One region of the Mesorhizobium sp. M9A.F.Ca.ET.002.03.1.2 genome, then DNA from elsewhere that is predicted to be linked to it. Evidence: predicted binding sites of a transcription regulator. Region 1 holds the regulator's gene; the other holds the start of a gene.

What was found. Region 1 encodes LexA, which represses DNA repair genes until DNA is damaged. Its sites were predicted from a motif close to TGTTCNNNNTGTGTTCNG; they were not measured.
Region 2: EJ066_RS04850 (helicase-related protein) is a predicted target of LexA. The motif match lies at 1,970-1,987, and genes of this name have one in related genera.

Annotation. Positions count from the first base shown of each region.
Region 1 covers NZ_CP034443.1:4,797,851-4,801,764, forward strand. The annotation lists gene EJ066_RS23140 (ComEC/Rec2 family competence protein) at 1-1,421, shown strand, start outside; gene lexA (transcriptional repressor LexA) at 1,415-2,152, opposite strand; gene glp (gephyrin-like molybdotransferase Glp) at 2,256-3,461, opposite strand; gene moaC (cyclic pyranopterin monophosphate synthase MoaC) at 3,461-3,914, opposite strand, start outside.
Region 2 covers NZ_CP034443.1:964,046-967,959, reverse strand. The annotation lists gene EJ066_RS04850 (helicase-related protein) at 1-1,804, opposite strand, end outside; gene phbB (acetoacetyl-CoA reductase) at 2,509-3,234, opposite strand; gene EJ066_RS04840 (acetyl-CoA C-acetyltransferase) at 3,345-3,914, opposite strand, start outside.

The DNA of each region.
Region 1 (3,914 bases):
TGGCGCTGGTTGCCGGCACGGTCATGGCGCTGCTGCGCGGCGCCTTTTCGCTGTTTCCCGATTTCTCCTCGCGACGGCCGGTCAAGAAATACGCGGCCGCGGCCGCGCTTTTTTCGATTGCAGCCTATCTCATCATTTCGGGCGTCGTGGTCGCGGCCGAACGCAGCTTTATCATGCTGGCGGTGATGCTGATCGCCGTGCTGTTCGACCGGGCGGCGCTCACCATGCGCAATCTGGCGATCTCGGCGATTGCCGTCATCGTCGTATCGCCGCATGAGGTTGTCGGGCCGAGTTTTCAAATGTCCTTCGCCGCGACCGCGGCGCTCGTCGGCGCCTATGCCGGCTGGTCCGACTACCGAGCAGGCAGGGCCACCGCGCCACCGCCGCGACGATCGCCGCTCGGCTTCGTCACGCGAAAATTCCTGGTGGCGATGGGCGGCCTTGCCATGACCTCCATCATCGCGGGAAGCGCGACGGCGCTTTTTGCCATATGGCATTTCCAGCGGGTCTCGCCACTCAGCCTGTTCGCCAATCTGGCGATCATGCCTGTTGTTTCGCTGGTGGTCATGCCTTTCGGCGTTCTTAGCGCTCTGGCGATGCCGTTCGGTGCCGACGGGCCTTTCCTCTATGTGATGGGCAAGGGGCTGTCAGCGATGATCGTCCTATCCGGATGGATCTCGGAGCGCTCGCCCATCGACGCGGTCGGGCTGATTTCGATGCAGTCGGTCCTGCTGGCGACGATCGCTCTTGTCATCGCGACCATGGCGACGACCTGGCTGCGGCTCGCGGCGCTTCCTTTTGCGCTTGCCGGCCTGCTGACGATTTCCGACACACGCACGCCCGACGTGCTGATCTCGGAGAATGCGCGACTGGTCGCTCTGCCGGTCGGCGGCGGTGAGCTTGCCGTCAACCGGGCGCGCCCGAACGAATTTACCATCGACAACTGGAAACACGCCCTGAAGGCCGAGACGATCATCATGCCGGAGACATTCGCCAAGACGGATATACAATTCGACATCACCGATCCGGCAGACCTGCCGCCGGGCGCGCCTTTCTACTGCACCGCCGGCCTGTGCCTTGCCCGGCATCCGTCCGGTGCGATCGTCGCGCTCGCCGACGACCGCAAAACCGCGCGGCCAGCCTGTGCCTTTGCGGACTTGATCGTCATCGACGATGCGACAGCCTATTATGATCCCTGCCGCAATCCGCTGGTCCTCGTCGTGACCAAACGGCAACTCGCTCGCATGGGCAGTGCCGCCGTCTTCTTCGATCCGCAATCGGCGACGACGCGCGCAAAAATTCGTTTCGCCGTCGAAGAACCGTACCGGCCCTGGCATGTACAGCGACAGTTTTCTCGAGAGGCGAGGGGGCTGCCGCCATACCGCGAGGCCGAAAAACCCAAAAAAGCCGCCGCTCAGTAACGCCGAATCAATCCGACGAGCTTGCCCTGCACCTTGACCCGGTCAGGCCCGAAAATGCGCGTCTCATAGGCCGGATTGGCGGCTTCCAGGGCGATCGAGGCGCCTTTGCGGCGGAACCGCTTCAGCGTCGCTTCCTCCTCGTCGACCAGGGCCACGATGATCTCGCCGGGCTGGGCGGTGTTGGCGTTGCGAATAATGACCGTGTCGCCGTCGAAAATGCCGGCCTCGATCATCGAATCACCCTTGACCTCCAAGGCATAATGCTCGCCGCCCATGATCATGTCCGGCGGCACCGAGATCGAATGCGTCTGGTGCTGGATGGCATCGATCGGCACACCGGCAGCGATGCGGCCCATCACCGGGATGGATACGGTGGCAATGACGTCGTCGTCATTGCCGGCCGCAGGCATGCGTGAAGGCGCTGGCTTGACCTGTCGTCCGAGGTTGCCCTGACCAAGACTGCCTTGAATGACGCTCGGCGAGAATTTGCGCGCCGCATTGAGACCGGGCGCGATCGAATCGGGCAGGCGCAGCACCTCCAGCGCGCGGGCGCGGTTGGGCAAGCGGCGAATGAAGCCGCGCTCCTCCAGCGCCGTGATCAGCCGATGGATTCCCGACTTGGAGGCGAGGTCGAGCGCTTCCTTCATCTCGTCGAAGGAAGGCGGAATGCCGCTTTCCTTCAGCCGTTCGTGGATGAACATAAGCAGTTCATGTTGTTTGCGTGTCAGCATCGCGACCCCCAACAGAATCAAAAAACAAACCCAGAACAAACACTATCTGTTCCAGTTGTGTTCCGCAACCGTTTAAAGTTTAATGAATCTGTTGACGTTTTGTTCAGCGTAGCATCAGCACGCTGCAGGCAGCGCCCGTCGTGGCTGCGGGAGCGAATGGCTCGCGCACGATCAGCCCGTTGGCGTCGGCCAGCATTCTGAGCATCGAGGAATCCTGGATGCCGAACGGCGTCGCCTCAAGCAAGCCGGCTTCTTCCTTCACCATGGCGCGTACATAGTCCTGCCTGAGATCGTTGGCCGGCATCGCAGCACCCAGCCGCGCCTCACGGATGTCCTGCCGGTAGGCACGGCCGCCGAGCCGTGCAAGCAGCGGCTTCAGGAAGAGCTGCGTGCAGACCAGGCTCGCCACCGGATTGCCGGGCAGGCCGATGCAGCGGATGCCGCCCAGCCGGCCGAACATCAGCGGTTTGCCGGGCCGCATGGCGATCTTCCAGAAATCGAGCGTCATGCCTTCGCCGGTCAGCACGTCATGAACGAGGTCGTGGTCGCCGACCGAGGCGCCGCCCAACGTGACGATGACGTCGGCTCCTGCGTCGACCGCTTTTTTCACCAGCGCGGCGATCGCCTCCTTGCGGTCTGCGGCGATGCCGAGATCGAGCACACGCGCGCCGACCGAGCGGGCCGCGGCGGCGACGCCATAGGCATTGGACGAGATGATCTGGTCTGGGCCGAGGTCGCTGCCCGGCGGCAGCAATTCGTCGCCGGTGGCGATGATGGCGACCAGCGGCCGTTTCACCACGCTGACCTGCGGATGGTTGGCTGACGCCGCCAGTGACAAGGCCGCCGGATCGAGCAGGCGGCCTTTCCCCAGCAGAACGTCGCCCTTTGAGAAATCGAGCCCGAGGCGGCGGATGTTGCGGCCTTCAACCGTCGATGCGGTCACTTCGATGCTGCCGCCGCCAAGGTCGCGGACATTCTCCTGGATGACGATGGTGTCAGCGCCTGCGGGAAGCGGCGCGCCGGTGAAGATGCGCACGGCCTGCTTCTCACCGACCGTCCCGGCGAAGCCGCGGCCGGCCGGCGCCATGCCGATCACCGAAAGCCTTGCGGGTACGGACGCGACATCGGCGGCCCGCGCGGCATAGCCGTCCATGGCGGACGCGTTGAAGGGCGGCTGGGTGCGGAGCGCCACGAGCGGCTCCGCCAGCACGCGGTCGGCGGCGGCTATCAGGGCGACGCTTTCGGCTTGCGAGGGCGCAGCACCTTCAAGCAGGCGCTCGAGCGCCTCGGTGACCGGAAGCAGCGCCATTATTGCCCAGCCCCTTGGGCGCCCACCTTGTAGTCGCCGGATTTGCCGCCGGTCTTTTCCACCAGCCTGATGCCGGAGATCACCATGGCCCGGTCGACCGCCTTGGCCATATCGTAGATGGTCAGGCAAGCGACCGAGACGGCGGTCAGCGCCTCCATCTCGACGCCGGTCTTGCCGGTGACACGGGCCAGTGCCGTGACCCTCAGGCCGGGCAGCGTCGCGTCCGGTTCGATCTCGACGGATATCTTGGTCAACAGCAGCGGATGACAGAGCGGGATCAGCTCATGCGTCCTCTTGGCCGCCATGATGCCGGCGATGCGCGCCGTGCCCAGCACGTCGCCTTTCTTGGCATCGCCGTCGACGATCATCTTGAGCGTCTCTGGCAGCATCGAGACAAAGCCCTCGGCGACCGCCGTGCGCGTCGTCTCAGCCTTGTCACCTACATCGACCATA
Region 2 (3,914 bases), 2.6 Mb from region 1:
GACCGGTGAGTTGCTCGTCGGCCAACAGCACAAGGCGCGGCTTCAACGCCTCGTCGCCTGCGACCAGCGTGCCGATCGGCGCGCCGATCCAACGCAGCGTGCCGTCTGAGCCGAGCGCGATATCGCTGTTGGCTGAGGCGCCGAAGCGTTCGGCCCGCGCCTCGAATTCCGTGCTGAGCGCCTTCTGGGCTGCCGTGCGCACTGCCTTGGCGTCCTCGCCGCCAGCGCTCTGGTCGGCGGTGAAGCGGAACCCCTGCAACTCGCCGACATGGTGGCCTTCGACGAGGACGGTTCCGGTTGGGCTGATTTCGGCTTCGGGCATGGTATTTTCTCTAAGGCGCCGCATGAGGACGGAAGTCCTGCGGTCTACGAAGCGTTTCGTCAACCGCTCATGCAGCGCATCCGACAGTCTGTCTTCGATTTCGCGCGTCTTTTCCTGCCAGTGTGCCTGATCGGCCAGCCAGCCGGGTCGGTTGGAAACGAAAGTCCAGGTGCGGATCTGGGCGATCCGGTGCGACAGCGTGTCGATGTCGCCTTCGGTGGTGTCGGCACGGCGCACCTGCTCGGCCATGTAATTTTCATCGACATGGCCATGCCTGGCAAGGTCCATATAAATCGAGGCGATCAGGTCGGCATGCTGGGCCGGCGCGATCTTCCTGTAGTCGGGCAGGGCGCAAGCCTCCCACAACAGCGCCACGCGCCTTGCGTCGGTGGCAAGCGCCCGGATGTCCTCGTCGCGGGACAAATGCTCGAGCGCCTGCGCATCGACCGCCGGCAGCGCACGGGTCAGGCCTTCGACCGGCGCGTTGGTCTCGATGGAGCGCTTCAGCGCATCCAGGCTGGCGAAATCGAAATGCGCCGTGCGCCATTGCAGCACCTTCACCGGGTCGAACTCATGCCCTTCGATCTTCTTGACCAGATCTTCGTCCAGCGGATCGACCTGGCCGGTGACGCCGAAGGTGCCATCGCGCAAGTGCCGGCCGGCGCGGCCGGCGATCTGGCCGAGCTCGGCCGCCGTCAGGTTGCGATATTGGTAACCGTCGAATTTGCGGTTCTGGGCGAAGGCGACATGGTCGAGGTCGAGGTTCAGGCCCATGCCGATCGCATCGGTGGCGACCAGGTAATCGACATCACCCGATTGGAACAGCGCCACCTGCGCGTTGCGCGTGCGGGGCGATAGCGCGCCGAGCACGACGGCCGCACCGCCCTGCTGGCGGCGGATCAGTTCGGCGATGGCATAGACCTCGTCGGCGGAAAAGGCGACGATCGCCGTGCGTCGCGGCAGGCGGGTCAGCTTCTTCGAGCCGGCATAGGCCAGATGCGACAGCCGTGGCCGCGTCACCACCGACACCCCCTTCAGCAAGCGCTGGAGGATTCCGTGCATGGTGGCTGCGCCGAGCAGCAATGTCTCCTGGCGCCCGCGCAGATGCAGGATGCGGTCGGTGAAGATGTGGCCGCGTTCGAGATCGCTGGCAAGCTGCACTTCGTCGATGGCAACGAAGGCGGCATCGGTCTCGCGCGGCATGGCTTCCACCGTGCAGACAGAGTATTTCGCGCCTGCGGGCTGGATCTTTTCCTCGCCGGTGATGAGCGCCACCTTGTGAGCGCCGACCTTCTCGCAGACGCGTGAATAAACCTCGCGGGCGAGCAGTCTGAGCGGCAGGCCGATAATGCCGCTTTCATGCGCCACCATGCGCTCGATGGCGAGATGGGTCTTACCGGTGTTGGTCGGCCCGAGCACGGCAGTCACGTCGCGGCCCGACAGAATCAGCGGCTCAGAAGTGTGTTTCGGCGGGATGTTCATCGACCTGGAAATAAGGCTCTCTGCCTCGCATTGTCGGGAGCGCGCCCGTGGAGGCGCGTGTGACAGGCGACACATAGGGATTTAGCGCGCGAAGCGAAAGCGGAATGTTCCGCCGGCAGGTCGAAGCCCCTCGCTCGGTGCTGTCAACAGGCTCTGATTAACAGTTGGAACGAGTCTGGAACGAATCGGCTACGAATCACTGACTCGCGCGGATTCAGGTTTTGTTCACGGCTACATCTGGTTTTTTTGCCGGCGAGTCTCACCACATGCTGAATCGCCGAACTGGCCTGATTTATGCTAGGCGCGCGTCGCCGTTAACCTTTGCCGGTGAACGATCGGCGCAGGCCGGCGGGTGTCGTCCAACATTATGAAATTATTGATATTTCCTAACGCGCCTTAACGATTTGACTGATGGTTTCACCCATTGTTGTTAACCTTCTGGTCAAAGCCGGAACGAAACGGCGACGAATCAGCGTTAGCGGATGTTTCCCGGTTTGTTCACCCCAATATGTTGTGCTGTGAACAGGTTTTCCACCGAGAATCCACAGGCAACGAACAGGGTTTCGCACAGGCGGCACGGCCGCCGTTAACCTTTGCGTGCCGGATTGGGGCAAGGTCTTGCATCGAGACCTCGCGACGGCTGAGCCGCTAATGGAAACGGGCCGTTTTCATGGCCCGTTTGTTTCGGGCTTTTCTGTCCAGCTTCAGGTAATGTACTGGCCGCCATTGGCGGTGATGGTCGATCCGGTGATGAAACCGGCATCGTCGGAAGCAAGGAACACGACGCAGCGTGCGATCTCTTCCGGTTCGCCGAGGCGGCCGACCGGAATTTGCGGAATGACGCGCTCGTTCAGCACCTTTTCGTCCATCGCCCTGACCATCTCTGTCGCGATGTAGCCGGGGCAGATGACATTGACGGTGATGCCGGCCCGCGCCCCTTCCTGGGCGAGCGCCTTGGTGAAGCCGATGTCGCCGGCCTTCGAGGCCGAATAGTTGACTTGGCCGGTCTGGCCCTTCTGGCCGTTGATCGAGGAGATGGTGATGATGCGGCCAAACTTGCGGTCGCGCATGCCGCCCCACAGCGGATGCGTCATGTTGAAGACGCCCGATAGGTTGGTGTCGAGAACCTCTTTCCACTGCTCGCGCGTCATCTTGTGGAACATGGCGTCGCGGGTGATGCCGGCATTGTTGACCAGCACGGAGACCGGGCCGAGGTCGGCCTCGATCTGTCTGATGCCTGCAGCGCAGGCATCGTAGTCGGCGACCGACCATTTGTAGACCGGAATGCCGGTCTCTGCCTTGAATTTCTGCGCGGCTTCGTCATTGCCGGCGTAATTCGCGGCGACCTTGTAGCCGGCGTTTTTCAAGCCGATCGAAATCGCGGCGCCAATACCGCGCGACCCACCGGTGACCAGTGCTACCTTTGTCATATCATCCTCCCCTTTAGTTCTCATGAGCGGCGGGCGGGGGACGCTCTACGGCGGTTGAGCCCCGTTGCCACCGACTATTTCATGGCTTGCTCATCCTGTCTTCCCTGTCTTCATAGCGCTTCCACGCACATGGCAACGCCCATGCCGCCGCCGATGCACAGCGTGGCGAGGCCCTTCCTGGCGCCGCGGCGGCGCAGTTCGTAGACCAGCGTGTTGAAGATGCGGGCGCCGGATGCGCCGATCGGATGGCCGATGGCGATGGCGCCGCCATTGACATTGACGATGGACGGATCCCAGCCCATGTCCTTGTTGACGGCACAGGCTTGGGCGGCGAAGGCCTCGTTGGCCTCGACCAGGTCGAGATCGCCGACCGACCAGCCGGCCTTGGCCAGCGCCTTGCGCGAGGCGGGAATGGGTCCGGTGCCCATGATCTGCGGATCGACGCCCGCGGTCGCCCAGGACACGATGCGCGCCAGCGGCGTGATGCCGCGCCTTGAGGCCTCGGCTTCAGTCATCAGCACCGCGACAGCGGAGCCATCGTTAATGCCGGAGGCGTTGGCGGCGGTCACCGTGCCGTCCTTGTCGAAGGCCGGTCTTAGCTTGGTCATGGCGTCGATCGTGGCGCCGTGGCGGATGTACTCGTCCTGGTCGACAATGGTGTCGCCCTTCTTGCCCTTGAC